One region of the Saliniramus fredricksonii genome, then DNA from elsewhere that is predicted to be linked to it. Evidence: riboswitches for the same ligand, from Rfam matches in the RefSeq annotation. Region 1 holds a riboswitch; the other holds the start of a gene.
The links. A riboswitch is a leader RNA that binds a small molecule or an ion and turns the genes downstream of it on or off. The one in region 1 is predicted to bind thiamine pyrophosphate.
Positions count from the first base shown of each region.

Region 2: it holds a riboswitch for thiamine pyrophosphate, as region 1 does, so the genes downstream of both, GA0071312_RS17775 (ABC transporter substrate-binding protein) here and thiM (hydroxyethylthiazole kinase) in region 1, are expected to answer to the same signal.

Region 1 covers NZ_FMBM01000002.1:1,543,350-1,550,722, reverse strand. The annotation lists gene coaD (pantetheine-phosphate adenylyltransferase) at 1-485, opposite strand, end outside; gene GA0071312_RS13675 (hypothetical protein) at 518-925, opposite strand; gene GA0071312_RS13670 (TRAP transporter substrate-binding protein) at 935-2,053, opposite strand; gene thiD (bifunctional hydroxymethylpyrimidine kinase/phosphomethylpyrimidine kinase) at 2,019-2,816, opposite strand; gene thiE (thiamine phosphate synthase) at 2,854-3,516, opposite strand; gene thiM (hydroxyethylthiazole kinase) at 3,513-4,352, opposite strand; TPP riboswitch at 4,342-4,446, opposite strand; gene ychF (redox-regulated ATPase YchF) at 4,554-5,651, opposite strand; gene pth (aminoacyl-tRNA hydrolase) at 5,706-6,308, opposite strand; gene GA0071312_RS13640 (50S ribosomal protein L25/general stress protein Ctc) at 6,395-7,021, opposite strand; gene ccoP (cytochrome-c oxidase, cbb3-type subunit III) at 7,262-7,373, opposite strand, start outside.
Region 2 covers NZ_FMBM01000003.1:96,381-103,753, forward strand. The annotation lists gene GA0071312_RS17770 (ABC transporter ATP-binding protein) at 1-308, opposite strand, end outside; gene GA0071312_RS17775 (ABC transporter substrate-binding protein) at 311-1,279, opposite strand; TPP riboswitch at 1,507-1,608, opposite strand; gene GA0071312_RS17780 (EAL domain-containing protein) at 2,120-2,920, shown strand; gene GA0071312_RS17785 (ATP-binding protein) at 2,908-5,265, opposite strand; gene GA0071312_RS17790 (response regulator) at 5,560-6,009, shown strand; gene GA0071312_RS17795 (PilZ domain-containing protein) at 6,030-6,392, shown strand; gene GA0071312_RS17800 (pilus assembly protein TadG-related protein) at 6,518-7,373, shown strand, end outside.

The DNA of each region.
Region 1 (7,373 bases):
GGCGGTGCAAAGGCGGAAACGTCGCCGCCCATCTTCGCGATCTGGCGCACCAGCGTGGCGGTGATGTGGCGCACGGAAGGGGAGGCGGGCAGGAACACGGTCTGCACCTGCGGCGCCATGGTGGCGTTCATGCCGGCCATCTGCATCTCGTAATCGAGATCCGAACCGTCGCGCAGACCGCGAAGGATCACGCCTGCGCCGGCGCGACGGGCGGCATCGACGGCGAGATCGTCGAAGGTGATGACGTCGATGGCGACATTCTCCGCCTGCGCGATACCGGCACAGGCTTCGCGCAGCATCGCTTCCTTCTCGGCGGGGGAAAACAGCGGCGTCTTGCCCGGATGCACGCCGATCGCGAGCACGATCCGGTCGCACAGGCGTGCGCCCTGGGCGATCACGTCGAGATGGCCATTCGTGACCGGATCGAAGGAGCCGGTATAGAGGGCGGTGCGCAGGCGTGGCTGCTGACTGGTTTGCTGCGTCATGGCGCAAGGCTTAGCCCGTCCGACGGCACGCTTCAAGCACCATCGCTTTCCAGCCCGTAACGCGCGATCACGTCAGGCTGGCAGACCTTCGCATGCAGGGTAAGCAGCACCAGCTGCGCATCGAGGCTGTCGCCATCCTCAAGCGCCCGCTCGATCCGGGCCTCTATCCGGTCGAGCAGGTCGGGCGGGTTGCTCGCGGCCAGTGCAGCCGGGCCGAGCATGCAATAGGCCACGATTTCCGCCGCCGGCGGATAGGCCTGGGGCGCCGGGTGCCTGCCGATGGCATGGTCCTTGAGCAGGTTCACGATCGTGAGCTTGATCGCTTCCGGAACGACATTGGGGTGCAGGTCGACAGCGCGCAAAGCGGCGTCGAGCTGCTTCAGATCGTGCGAGCGCCCGAACATGCCCATGAAGCCGAGTGAGGAAAATGAAGGTCCCATCGTGGCAGTCTATGATCTCACAAGCGATCGCGCCATATCCGATGACAGCGCAGTCCAGTTGCGCAGCGTGCCCTGCGCCTCGCGATAGGAGGCGACAATGCGCTCGGCAAGCTGCGAGGTGGCCGCGATCTCGTCGATGATCTCGCCTGCCGCTTCCCGCGCCGCGCTGATCAGATCGCCGGGAAAGGCCTCGATCGAGACATTGCCGGTGGTGAGCATCGCATCGAGGGCGCGGGCATTGTCCTGATGCGCATCGGCCAGCGCCAGCGCATGCTCGGCGCGTGCCCCCTCCGCGACGATGGCGCGCAGATCGTCCGGCAATTGCTGCCAGGCCGCATCCGAGATCAGCAATTCGCTCGGTCCGTTCGGCTTGTTGAAACCGGGCGCGTAATAATACGGCGCGTGCTGGTGCAGCCCGGTATCGTAATCGCTCGCCGGAGCGAGGAATTCGACACCGTCGATCGCCCCGCGATCGAGCGCAGTGACCATCTCGCCAGCGGGCAGGTTCACCGGCGTGGCGCCGAGCTTCTCGAAGATCTGCGCGCCCAGCCCGACGATGCGGATGCGCCGTCCGCGCAGATCCGCGAGGCTCGCGATGCGTTCACGGAAGAAGCCGCCCATATTCGGTCCCGGATTACCCGCCATGAAGGCGCGCACGCCATAGGGCCGGTAGAGTTCGTCCCAGAGTTCCTGGCCGCCGCGCAGGGCGATCCAGGCCTGATGCTCGATCGGGCCGAGGCCGAAGGGCACCGTGGTGAAGAAGCTCGCGGCGGGCATCTTGCCCTGCCAGTAGATCGCGGCCGAATGGCCCATTTCGACGGTGCCTTCCGACACGGCATCGAGCACGCCGAAGGCCGAGACGATCTCGCCGGCGGCGAAGAGTTCGACATGCAGCCGTCCTTCCGCCATGCGGTTGATCCGCTCGGCCACCCGCTGCGCGGAGACACCCGGCCCGGCACGCCCGCGCGGCCAGGATGTCACCATGCGAAAGCGCAGCCCGTTCTCGCGTGCGATGGCGGGGGAGGCGATAGCCGCGCTCGCGGCGAGGCCGCCGACGGTCAGACCGAGCGCGTTGCGGCGGTTGATCATGATGTCACCAATAGCTGTGGAAATGGTGGACGGGGCCATGCCCGTGTCCGATATCGAGGTCGCGGCCCGCCGCGATCGCGGCGCTGATATAGGCCTTGGCCGCCTCGACGGCGGGGTGCAGCGTGGTGCCCTGTGCCAGTTTCGCGGCGATGGCCGAGGAAAGCGTGCAGCCGGTGCCGTGGGTGTTCTTCGTCGCGATGCGCGGGGCGGCAAAGCGGTGGATGTTGGTCGATTCGATCAGGAGATCAGTGCTCTCGGCGCCCGAACCGTGCCCGCCCTTGATCAGCACGGCAGAGGGGCCCATGGCGAGGATGCGCCTGCCCTGATCGCGCATGGCCTCCTCGTCCTGTGCCACATCCTCACCGAGGATAGCTGCGGCTTCGGGCAGGTTGGGGGTGACGATGGCGGCGTGGGGGAGGAGCACGGTGCGCAAGGCCGCGATCGCATCCTCGCTGAGCAGGCGATCGCCGGAAGCCGCCACCATGACCGGGTCGAGCACGACGCGCGAGATGCCGTGGCGTTCGATGCCTGCGGCGACGGTCTCGATCACGCCGACCTGCGAGAGCATGCCGATCTTCACGGCGTCGACCTTCAGATCGGAAAAGACGCTGTCCATCTGCGCCGCGATGAAATCAGCCGGCACGTCGTGGATAGCCTGGACGCCCTGCGTGTTTTGCGCGGTGAGCGCCGTGATCACGCTGGCGCCGTAGACCTTGAGGGCGGAAAACGTCTTCAGATCGGCCTGGATACCCGCGCCACCGCCGGAATCGGAGCCTGCGATGGTCACTGCAATGGCGGTCATGCTCGTCTCCTCATGCTTCGAAACCCGATAGCCCGGTTCACGCCCCGCGCTCCGCCAGGGCCGCGTCGATGGCCTGGCGCAACCCGTGCGCGGCGCCGGCGACATCTTCCTGCGCAAACAGCGCCGAGATGACGGCAACCCCGTCCGCGCCGGCGCCGATCACGCTGCGCAGATTGGCCAGATTGATCCCGGCAATCGCGCCGACCGGCATGCCGGGGCGCGTTTCGCGTGCGATCGCGGCGACCTGTGCGAATCCGGAGAGCCCCACCGGCGTTTCGGGATTGTCCTTGCTGGTTGTGGCGAAGACACCGCCGATGCAGGCATAATCGACGGGCTGGTCTGTGAGCGCGCGCGCATGGGCCTCGGTCTTGAGGGTAATCCCGATGATCTTCGACGGCCCCAGCAGCCGGCGGGCATCCACCGGATCCATGTCGCTCTGGCCGAGATGGACGCCATCGAGATCGGCGGCGAGCGCGATGTCGACGCGGTCGTTCACGACGAGGCTGACGCCGGTCCCCGCGAGCGCGGCCTTCAGCGCCCGGGCTTGCTCGACGAGCAGGCGCGCATCAGCGTGCTTGTCGCGCAGTTGAATGATGGTGGTGCCGCCCTCGGCGGCGGCGCGGGCGCAGGCGGCGATGGCGCGCTCGCGCGTATCCTGCGGTCCGAGAATGCCGTAGAGCCTGATATCGACCGGGTTCATGCCGTTCTCGCTGATTGTGCAATGGTGGCGCCATCGAGCGCATAGAGCGCATCGAGGAAGGCGGGCTGGAAGCTGCCCGGCCCCGCAGCGCGGCTGCCTGCGATCTCGCCGGCAATGCCGAGCGCAAGCAGGGCCGAGGATGCGGCGATGAGCGTATCCGCCTCGCGGCTCGCAAAGGCCGCGATCAGGGCGGTGCCGGCGCAGCCCATGGCGGTGATGCGCGCCATCAGCGGGTGGCCGTTACGGATCTCGAAGAACCGCTCGCCATCCGTGACGAAATCGACGGCGCCCGTCAGCGCGATCACGCAGCCGCGCCGGGAGGCTTCGCCGCGCAGCGTATCAGGATTTGCCGACGCGCCCGTCAGCGCCTCGAATTCGGCAGCGTTGCAGCGCAGGATCGCGGGTTGCGCGGCGAGAAGTTCGCATGCGAAGGCGAGGCGGGGCGGGGAGCGATCGACGAAGACGGGATCGAGCACCACCGGACGCCCGGCCTCGTGCGCCGCCGCCATGGCACGGGGGATGGCGATCTTGCGCTCTTCATCGAGGGTGCCGAGATTGACGAGAAGCGCATCCGCGCGCTGCGTGAAGGCCTCGACCTCGTCGCGCGCATGGGTCAGCGAGGGGATCGCGCCGGCGGCGAGCAGCAGGTTCGCGGTGAAGACCTGGGCGGCAGCATTGGTAATGGCGTGGATGCGGGTGGGTTGCGCGGTGATGCGCGCCAGCAGCGCGGCGCATGCCGGGGCGAGGCCGGCGGCATCCGCGACTCCATCATCACGCCGGGGGAGGCAGGTTTCAGATTCGCGTTCAAATGTCTTCGAGAAGGTCGTATCGGCCATCTCTCATCCCTCCGCCGGCATGACCCGGATCAGGTTCGATGGGTTGACGCACCGCGCCTCTCAGCCCCCGACCGGGGCACCCCATGGAGATTATGTCTGTTTCATTACAGTTAAGCCCTTGCATCATCCGACGCAAGGGCAGGGCGGCAATTCCTTGTGCCGCAATGCGCCGACGCATGCTGCGTGATTGGGGCAATCCGATCAGAGATTGAAGCGGAAATGCAGCACGTCGCCGTCCTTGACGACGTATTCCTTGCCTTCCAGCCGCAGCTTGCCCGCCTCACGTGCGCCGCTCTCGCCGTTGAGTGCCACGTAATCGTCATAGGCGATGGTCTCGGCGCGGATGAAGCCCTTCTCGAAATCGGTATGGATCACGCCTGCCGCCTGCGGCGCACGGGTGCCGGCGGTGATGGTCCAGGCGCGGGCTTCCTTGGGGCCGACGGTGAAATAGGTGACGAGGCCGAGCAGCCTGTAACCGGCGCGGATCACGCGGTTGAGGCCGGGTTCCGAGAGGCCGACAGCTTCGAGGTAGTCGCGCCGCTCCTCTTCCGGCATCACCGCGATCTCGCTTTCGATCTTGGCGGACACGACAACGGCCTGCGCGCCCTCGGCCTCAGCGCGCTCCATCACCTGCTGCGAGAAGGCATTGCCCTGATCAGCCGATTCTTCCTCGACATTGCACACATAGAGCACCGGCTTGGCGCTGAGCAGGCCGAGCATGCGGAAGGCCTTTTCCTCATCATCAGCGACCTCGACCAGCCGCGCCGGCTTGCCTTCGCGCAGCAATACCAGCGCGCGATTCATCAGATCGAGGCTGAGCTTGCCTTCCTTGTCGCCGCCCTTGACCTTCTTCTCCAAAGCCGTGGCGCGCTTTTCGAGGCTGTCGAGATCGGCCAGCATCAGCTCGGTCTCGATGGTCTCGATATCGGCGATGGGGTCGATCTTGCCATCGACATGGGTGACGTCGCCATCCTCGAAGCAGCGCACCACATGGGCGATGGCATCGACCTCGCGAATGTTGGCGAGGAACTGGTTGCCGAGCCCCTCGCCGCGCGAGGCGCCGCGCACCAGGCCGGCAATATCGACGAAGGTCAGGCGGGTGGGGAGCACCTGCGCGGATTTGCCGATCAATGCGAGCTTGTCGAGGCGCTCATCGGGCACCGCCACATCACCGACATTCGGCTCGATGGTGCAGAACGGGTAATTCGCCGCCTGTGCGGCAGCCGTCTGCGTCAGCGCGTTGAAGAGTGTCGATTTGCCGACATTCGGCAGCCCGACAATGCCCATGCGGAAGCCCATCTTGTCTCACCTCATCTGACGGGAAACGGATCGGGCCCGGCCCGCCGTCTCACCTCAATCCCTTTTATCATCCTTGCCGCCCCAGCCGCGATCGGCCATGGCGAGATGAACCTTGTTCTGGAAGGCGGCGTCCTCTCTGCGCGCCAGCAAGCCGGCATGATCGGCGCAGGCGCGGGCGAGATCTTCCACCCAGGGCTGTTCCGCCTTGGCGAAATCGCTCAGCACATAGGCATGCACGGCTTTCTTGTCGCCGGGATGGCCGATGCCGAGTCGCACGCGGCGGTAATCATTGCCGCATTGCGCGGTGATCGAGCGCAGCCCGTTATGCCCGGCATTGCCGCCGCCCTTCTTCACCCGCAATTTGGCGGGCGCAAGGTCGAGCTCGTCATGGAACACGACGATATCTTCGAGCGCGATCTTGTAGAAGCGCTGCGCCTCGGAGACGGCGCGCCCGGATTCGTTCATGTAGGTCTGCGGCTTGAGCAGCAGCACGCGCTCGCCGTCGAGCGTGGTCTCGGCGATCTCGCCCTGGAACTTGCGCCGCCACGGTGCCGCACGCGCAGCCCGGGCGATCTCCTCGATCACCATGAAGCCGATATTGTGGCGGTTATCCGCATAGCGCGCCCCGGGATTGCCGAGGCCGACGAGGAGACGCATTGGCCCCGCTCCCTCGCTGACGGAGAAGCGCTCCGGTCGTGAAACCGGAGCGCCCCAGCCGAACAGTTTTTTCAAAAGTGCGAGGATTATTCCTTGCCCTCTTCTTCGCCGCCTCCGGTTTCACCCTCTTCGGCCTCTTCCTTGAAGCCGGCCGGGGTGGCGATGGTGGCGATCGTGAAGTCGCGATCCTGAATCGTCGGCGAGCAGCCTTCAGGCAGCTTCACGGCCGAGATGTGGAGCGAGTCACCCATCTCCAGATCCTTGATGTCGACTTCGATCGAATCCGGAATGGCATCGGCGGGAACGAAGAGCTCGACCGTGTGGCGCACGACGTTGAGCGTGCCGCCGCGCTTGATGCCGACGCAGGTTTCCTGGTTGAGGAAGTGCACCGGGACCTCGACCGTGACCGTCTGCCCCTTGGCGACGCGGAAGAAATCGATGTGGATCGGCATGTCCTTGACCGGGTCGAGCTGGTAGTCGCGCGGGATCACGCGCTCCTTGTCGCCCTGGATGTCGATCTCGAACATCGTCGTCATGAAGCCGCCATCATAGATCAGCTTCTTGGCTTCCTTGAACTGGATCGCAATGGCCTTCGGGGGCTGGCCTGTGCCGTAGACGACGGCGGGAACATAGCCCTGGCGGCGAATGGCTCGGGCGGCCCCCTTGCCGACCCGATCGCGCGCCACAGCCGAGAGCTTCTTCATATCACTCATGGTCGTGGTCCTTCGATAAGATGTCATGAAAGACGAAAGGGCCGCATCGCGGCCCCGGCCTTTCCGCGCTCACGCCTCCAAGGGTGTCGACGAGCGCGTGGCGCTTATACGGCGCAAACTCTGTGAGGGCAACCTCTAAAGCGTTCCGCCCGATGCATCGGTGGCTTGCAGCGCCGCAGATATTGAAACGCGCCCGGAATCGCTCCCGGACGCGTTCATCATTGAAGCTGAAGCGTGCGCTTACTCGCCGCCGCCCAGCGCGTGGACATAGATGGTGAGCGACTTGATGGTGACGTCGTCGAGACGTTCGCCGAAATGCGGCATCATGGCGCCGCGTCCGTTGACGATGCCC
Region 2 (7,373 bases), on a different contig from region 1:
TCGCGCCACGGCACCAGCAGATCGCTCTGCGCCATCAGCGCCACCCGCCCTGAGAGCGGCAGCCCGTCGCTCACGCGCACCTCTCCGACGAAGCGCACCCCCGTCTCCAGCCCCGCAATCACCCGCAGCAGCGTCGATTTCCCCACGCCGGACGCCCCGAGCAGACCCGTCCAGCGCCCGGCAGGCAGGGTCAGCGTCAGCGGCGCGAAGAGCAGCGCCTCGCCGGAATAGCCTTCACCCGCAAGCGTGATGCCGGGAGCGGACGCAGCGCCCGCCCCCGTCTTCATCTGCACGGATGCGCCAGACATGGTCACGGGCGCGTCACATCGATGGCGAGGCGCTCGACCGGATGGATTTCGGGGATCATTCCGGCTTCGTGCAGGAAGGCCTCGAAATCGGCATAGCGCCCGTAATCAAAGGCTGCGGGGCGGCTGGCGAAACGCGGATAGGTATCGCCCCAGGCACGGATATTCAGCTCTGTGCGCAGTTCGTCGGACGTCGCCGCGAAGATCTCCCAGGCATCTTCCGGATTGTTGAGAATGTAATGCGTGGCACGCTCCGTCGCCGTGAGGAAGCGGGCGATTACGTCCTTGTCCATGGTTTCCGGATTGGCCACGTAGATCAACTCGTCATAGGCAGGAATGCCTTCTTCCTCTGGGTTGAAGCAACGCCCGGAAGTGCCTTCGATCTCAAGCTGGTTGAGCTCGAAATTGCGAAACGCCCCGATCACCCCGTCGACCTGGCCGCTCATCAGCGCCGGCGAGATCGACCAGCCGATATTGATCTGCTCGACATCCTCACCGCTCATGCCGTGATGGGCGAGCATGGCTTCGAGCATCACCTCCTGGATGCCGGCCACGGCGAAGCCGACCTTGCCGCCGGCGAGATCGGTCATCTCCCGGATCGGGCCATCGGCAAGGACGACGAGACAGGTCAGGGGCGTGGAGACCAGGGTGCCCACCCGCACCAGCGGCATGCCCTGATGCAGGTTGAGATGCAGCTGCGGCTGATACGATATCGCGATATCGGCGCGCCCCGCCGCCACCATGCGCGGCGGATCGGTCGGATCGGCCGGCGCCACCACATCGACCTCCAGCCCGGCTTCCTCGAAATAGCCGAGTTCCTCGGCAAGGATGATCGGGCCGTGATCGGGATTGACGAACCAGTCGAGGATCACCTCGATCCGATCCTGCGCAGCGGCAGGCGTGATCGTGGCGACCGACAGCATCAGGGATGCGGCGAGCGCGCCGGCGAGAGCGGGGAGAGTTTTCTTCTTCAAGGCATGCATAAGGGTATCATCCATCTGTCCGGAATCTGCGGGCTGACCCGGATGCGCGCCGCAGCGGCGGTGACGCTGTGAGCGCCCCCCGTGATGCACGGATGGCGACGCGCCGGCCCCGGGCATTGCGCCCGTCACCGTGAGGATGATCGATCTGTATCTGGCACAAACCATCTGCACTCCTCGCGCCGGCCATGCGCACGAAGAGACAGGTCAGATGACGAATGATCGTCGAAGAGCCCGTTCCCTACGCCGGCATTGCCCGGATCAGGTTCGATGGGTTGGCGGATCGCGCCTCTCAGCCCTCACGGGCACCCCAACGGCAGGCACGACGTTAACCGGACCGAATGCGAACCGCAAGAGCTCGTATGAAGAGCTCGTATGAAGAGCTCGTATGAAGAGCTTGCATGAAGAGCTTGCATGAAGAGTGCGCAGCGAGATTTCGCAGCACGGCCGGCACATCCCGGATCGCCCGCGCCGCACAATCAATAAATGACAACCTTCCGGAAATTACACCGAGAAACAAGCGGTTCTATTAATTTGCATAAATAATCAGAAAACACTTCTTCGCCTACTCTCCCGGTGTTTCCGGGGCGGCCCTGTCGTCGCATGACGGCCCCTGCGGAAACACGTATGGTTCGTCCGCCCTGTCACGGACAAACGGGGGGGGCGGAGCCGGCAATCATCCGCCCCCCGCCGCACAACGGGTCCAAGACGGGCCATACGGATCACCCGAACACGGACCAGGTCGAGGCAGAACCGATGGATCAGCAAATACGGATCACGAACCATGATCTGCCTGATCGTCCTGCCCACCATACAACGGGAACAGGGACTGCCATGGGCGACAAAGCGCCGGGCAAGTACATTGGACCGGTCTCGACGACCGAGCTGGAACTGTTCTACCAGCCGCAGGTCGCGCGTCTCGACAACCGGGTGATTTCGGTGGAAGCCCTGCTGCGCCGCAAGCATCCGCATGAAGGATGGCTCGGCCCTTGGGAAGTGCTGGATCTGCTGCACAAGCCAGACGAATTGCGGGCACTCGACTGGTGGGTCCTGGAACGCGCCTGTCGTGACGCCAGGGCCTGGCCCGGCCTCAGCGTCAGCGTCAACATCTGCGCCCCGCATTTCGCGCATGCCGGCTTCGCAGAAGAGGCGATCGCACGGGTCGACGCCTCGGGACTCGCCCGCGATCGCGTGGAGCTGGAACTGATCGAAAACGCCTATATTCGCGATTTCGACCGCGCTGCGGCGAATATCGCGATCTTGCGCAAAGCGGGCATCAGGATTGCGCTCGACGATTTCGGCACCGGCTATTCCAGCCTGACCTATCTGATGAACCTCGCGATCGACAAGGTGAAGATCGACAAATCCTTCATCAAGGACGTTCATCTGATGCGTTCAGCGGCGATCGTCCAGTCCATCGTGGCGCTGTCGCGATCGCTGGGAATGCGCGTGACGGCAGAGGGAGTGGAGACGCAGGAACAACACAGGATCCTGCGCGGATCCGGCTGCCACTTCCTTCAGGGATTTCTGTTCTCGCACCCGGTCTGCGCCGATGACATCACCGCGCTGATCGCCGATTCCGGCGGCATGGCGATCCTGCCTGCCGGTGCAAACGCCGCCGATCAGCTGCCCTGACGCAAGAATGCCCCGAGCGCGGCATTGACATCCACGATCTCCTCCGCGATCGCATCGGCCTCGCACGCCGTGATCACCGCCCCGCCTTCCCTCGCGCCGTTTTCGTAGTCTGACAGCATGTGCGCGAGCTCCACCGCACCCACATTCAGACTGATCGAGCGCAGCGCATGGGATGCTGCGGCAAGATGCTCGGCATTGCGTGCTTCGACCGCTTCGCGCAACTCCGCCAGCCGCCTTTGCGATTCGCTGGCAAACAGCCCCACCACCCGCTCGGCAATCACCTTTGACCCGCCGGCAGCATCGATCAGATCTTCCAGAACCGCCGGATCGATCGGCCCGTCCGCCGGTTCCGTTGCGGCCTGCAGAACCCCGGTTTCCGGCGCGGCGCGACCCGCCTGCCGACGCGCCGCCGGCAGATGGTGCATCAGGGTCTCCTGCAATTGCGCGAGCGTGAAGGGTTTCGACAAAGCCGCATCCATGCCCGCCTCGCGCCAGGCCTGTGCCTGCGCGCCGACCACATGCGCGGTGAGCGCCACGATCGAAACCGGCGCGCGCCCCTGCCGAACCTCCCGGACGCGGATTTCGCGGGTCGCCGCATAGCCGTCGAGGCCGGGCATCCAGCCATCCATCAGCACCAGATCGTAACCGCCCCCCTCCAGCGCCGCCACGGCTTCATGCCCGTCCTGCACACAATCGGGCGTGATGCCGAAGTGCCCGAGTGCCGCGCGCGCCACCGCCAGATTGGTCTCGCTGTCATCAGCCACGAGCACCCGGGCAGCCGAGAAATCCAGCTGCGCGATCTGCGCCGCCGCGGTTTCCTGCCCGGATGTCGAGACCGCGCAGCCGGGCAGGGTGAACCGAAAACACGTGCCCTCCCCCTCGACGCTCTCCAGTTCCATCACGCCGCCCATCTCCTCGACGAGGTGCCGCGCGATGGAGAGGCCCAGCCCGGTCCCGCCATAGCTGCGATGCGTGGTCTGGTCGGCCTGGGTGAAAGCTTCGAAGATCGCATCCTGCTTGTCCGGCGGGATGCCGATCCCGCTGTCGCGCACCGTGAAGCAGACCCTTTGTGCATCTTCCGGCAGTGGCGCGACGCTGATCCCGACCGCGCCTTCGCCCGTGAATTTGATAGCGTTCGCGACGAGGTTGGAGACCACCTGTCCCAGCCGCACCGGATCCGCCATGACACCGCGTCCCGGTTCGAGCGCATTCTCGCAGGTGAATGCCAGCCCCTTCTCGCGCGCCGCATCGCCATAGAGCGCATGCACCGCCGCGATCGTCTCGCCGGGATCATGCGGCTCGGGTACGATGTCGAGCTTGCCGGCTTCGATCTTCGAGAAATCCAGAATGTCGTTGATGATGGCAAGCAGATTGCGCCCTGATCGCACGATCATCTGAGCCTTGTGCCGCTCCGCATCCGCAAGGCGCCCTTCGGCGAGGAGTTCGGCCATGACAAGCACCCCGTTCATCGGCGTGCGGATTTCATGGCTCATGGTGGCGAGGAAGGCGGATTTCGCCGCATTGGCCGCATCCGCTTCGGCAGCGGCGCGCTGGTAATCGGCGGTGCGTTCACGCACCTCCTGCTCGAGATCCGCACGATGGCGCGCGAGTGCGGCATCGCGCTGGGCGATATCGGCGATCATCCGGTTGAATCCGGCGATCAGCAGATCGATCTCCCGCCCCGCCCGCGCCGGGACATCGAGCGGTCGCGCCGCGACCTGTTCGCGCGGCCCCCGGCCCAGGCCGCTCATGGCGGCACTCAGGAGCGCGAGCGGACGGGTGATGGCGCGCTGCAGGGGCAGGACGATAAGCAGCGCGATCACGAGCGCGAGCAGCGCGCCGATCAGGGTGACGCCCACCGCATCGCGCAGCTTTGCCGGCAAATCCCGCGTATCGGCGATCAGCCGCAATTCCCCGATCTCTCGGCCGCCGCGTGTCACCGGCGTGACGATGGCGATGGTCTGCGCGAAAAACAGATCCCGCAGGGCGAGCGCCGCATCGGGCCCTTCCAGGACGGCCCCCCCGGCCAGCAATTCCGTGCGCCCGCTGCGCGCCATGATCCGGCCGTCGGAATCACGGATGGCGACATGGACGAGCCCGTCGATGCGTCCCACCGAGGCGAGCGCCGATTGCACGGCACGATCATCCCCGCGCCGCATGCCCTCTGCAGCCGCCCCGGCGAGGACATTGGCCTGAGCGACGAGAACATCGCGCTTGGCCTCGCCATAGCGAACCAGCTCGTTCCAGCCGGCGAAAACAAGCGCCACAGCCTGGGCAGCCGCGATCGCGATGGCGATCATCAGCAGCAGGCGGGTACGGATCGTCGTTCCGGATGGGCGTGTCATGCGCCGATGATGACCCGCAACCCCTAAGATTTCTTATGCAGATGGCTTCCCGCAACAACAAAAACCAATCTTGAAGCACTAATCACATGATAATACAACTAAAATTATAATTCCATTGCCCTCATAAGCTTCATGAACTTCAAAAAACAATTCTCTATTGCCCGGATATCTGCCCTGGCGATACGCAACGGATGCTTCTTCGAGCAACCGGTCAATTCACCAAAGAATTCGTTCAGCCTTTTCCGTTATCTCCGCACATGCATGGCCACTGGTGACGCGACAGGAGATGCCGGAATGGGTGACCCGCATGAAACGAAACAGCGCTTCCGCTTCGTCCTGGACGAAGCCGTGAGCCTGCTCGTCATCGATGACGACCCGATCCAGCGGGAGTTCTCGCAGGTTTATCTGGCATCGCCCGTGGCGGAGGTCCACACGGTCGAATCGGCTGAAGAAGCGCTTTCGGCTCTCGAGGCGCAATGTTTCGACATCGCGCTGGTCGATGTCGATCTCGATGGCATGGACGGCATCTCGCTGGTGCGGCAGTTACGCGCCGATCACCGTTTCGACGATATGGCGATCATGGTCATCACCGGGCGCGAGGACATGGCCTCGATTGACGCTGCCTTCGATGCCGGCGCGACATCATTCGCGGTCAAGCCGATGAACTGGCGGCTGCTCAGCCATCAGATCAAGTTCCTGCTGCGCGCGCATCGCGCCCTTGGCGGCGCTACCGCCCATGCCTGAATACCGTATTGGAGGATGCGATGGACAAGACCCGGTCTGATGACGCGCCATGGCCGGGTCACGCGCCCGGGCAGGAGCGCAGGGGCGCGACACGGCGAAACCTGCGAATTCCCTCGCTGATCTTCGATCCGGCGCAGGACATCCGCCTGCCCTGCACACTGGTCAATCTCTCGGCAACGGGGGCGGGCCTTCAGATCGACCGCAAGAGCGCGTTGCCGGAGCGCTTCGTTCTTCTGATCGCGGGAGCCGAGGCATTGAAGCGCGCCTGTATCTGCGTGCGGCGCAACGGCCGCAATGTCGGCGTCCGATTCAACGACGCCCAGTTCGCTTGCAAAAAACAGGATACTTCGGATTCCCGACAATTCGCTTCAAACAATCTTTAATGAATCAGCGCATCTTACGTTTCGTAATCTGCGCTGAATTGCTTGCAAAACGATCAATCAATTCTTGCCGCAACGATATGAGAGACCACCGACAGCGCAACCGTGCTGTCATCGAGGAGACAGCCATGCCGGCAATCGGCAAGATCACCTCGCTTTTCCGGGCGTCCTGGCGCAGAAGGCTGCGCACCGATACACGCGGCAGCGTTGCCATTGTCGCAGCGCTCTCCCTGCCTCTGCTTGCCGCAATGGCCGGCCTTGCGGTCGATCTGTCGCGCATGACGATGACCCGGGCCAGTCTCCAGAACATCGCCGATCATCTGGCTCTCTCCGGCGCACGCGAAATGCAGCTGCGGCAACGCGATCTCGCGGCGCTGGAGGCGTATCTGGAAGCGCGCGGGCGCAGCCATGTCGCGGAGGAAGGGCTCGTCGCCGATATCAGCGCGTTGATCGACAAGCATGAACACAGTGTGCGCATCGTTTTCGAAGGCTATCCCGAAACACTCTTCATCAAGGCTCTGCGTGGCGAGACCTCCGTTGTTTCCGTCGAGGCGGTCGCCATGTCGGTGGGCGGGGAGTACCCGCTCTGCCTCGTGACCCTGGATGAGAGCGCAAACCACAGCATGCAGTTCAGCACCCGTACCCGCGTCGACGCGCCCGGCTGCGCCTTCTACGCCAATTCGACGCACCATCGCGCGGTTCATATCCAGGGCAATTCAACGCTCGAGGCCGCGCTCGTCTGCGCAACTGGCGGGATCGCGACCAGCGGCGCCTTCAGCTCGAGCGCGCATCGCGAAACGGATTGCCCGCCGGTCGCTGATCCGCTGCGCAGCCGTGCACTCCCAGAGCCGGGGCCGTGCATCATGGATGGGCGCAACCGTATCAGTGACCGCCGCATTCTCGATCCGGGAACCTATTGCGGCGTGATCGAGTTGCGACCAGGCGCGGATATCGAATTGCGCCCCGGGAACTACGTTTTTGCCG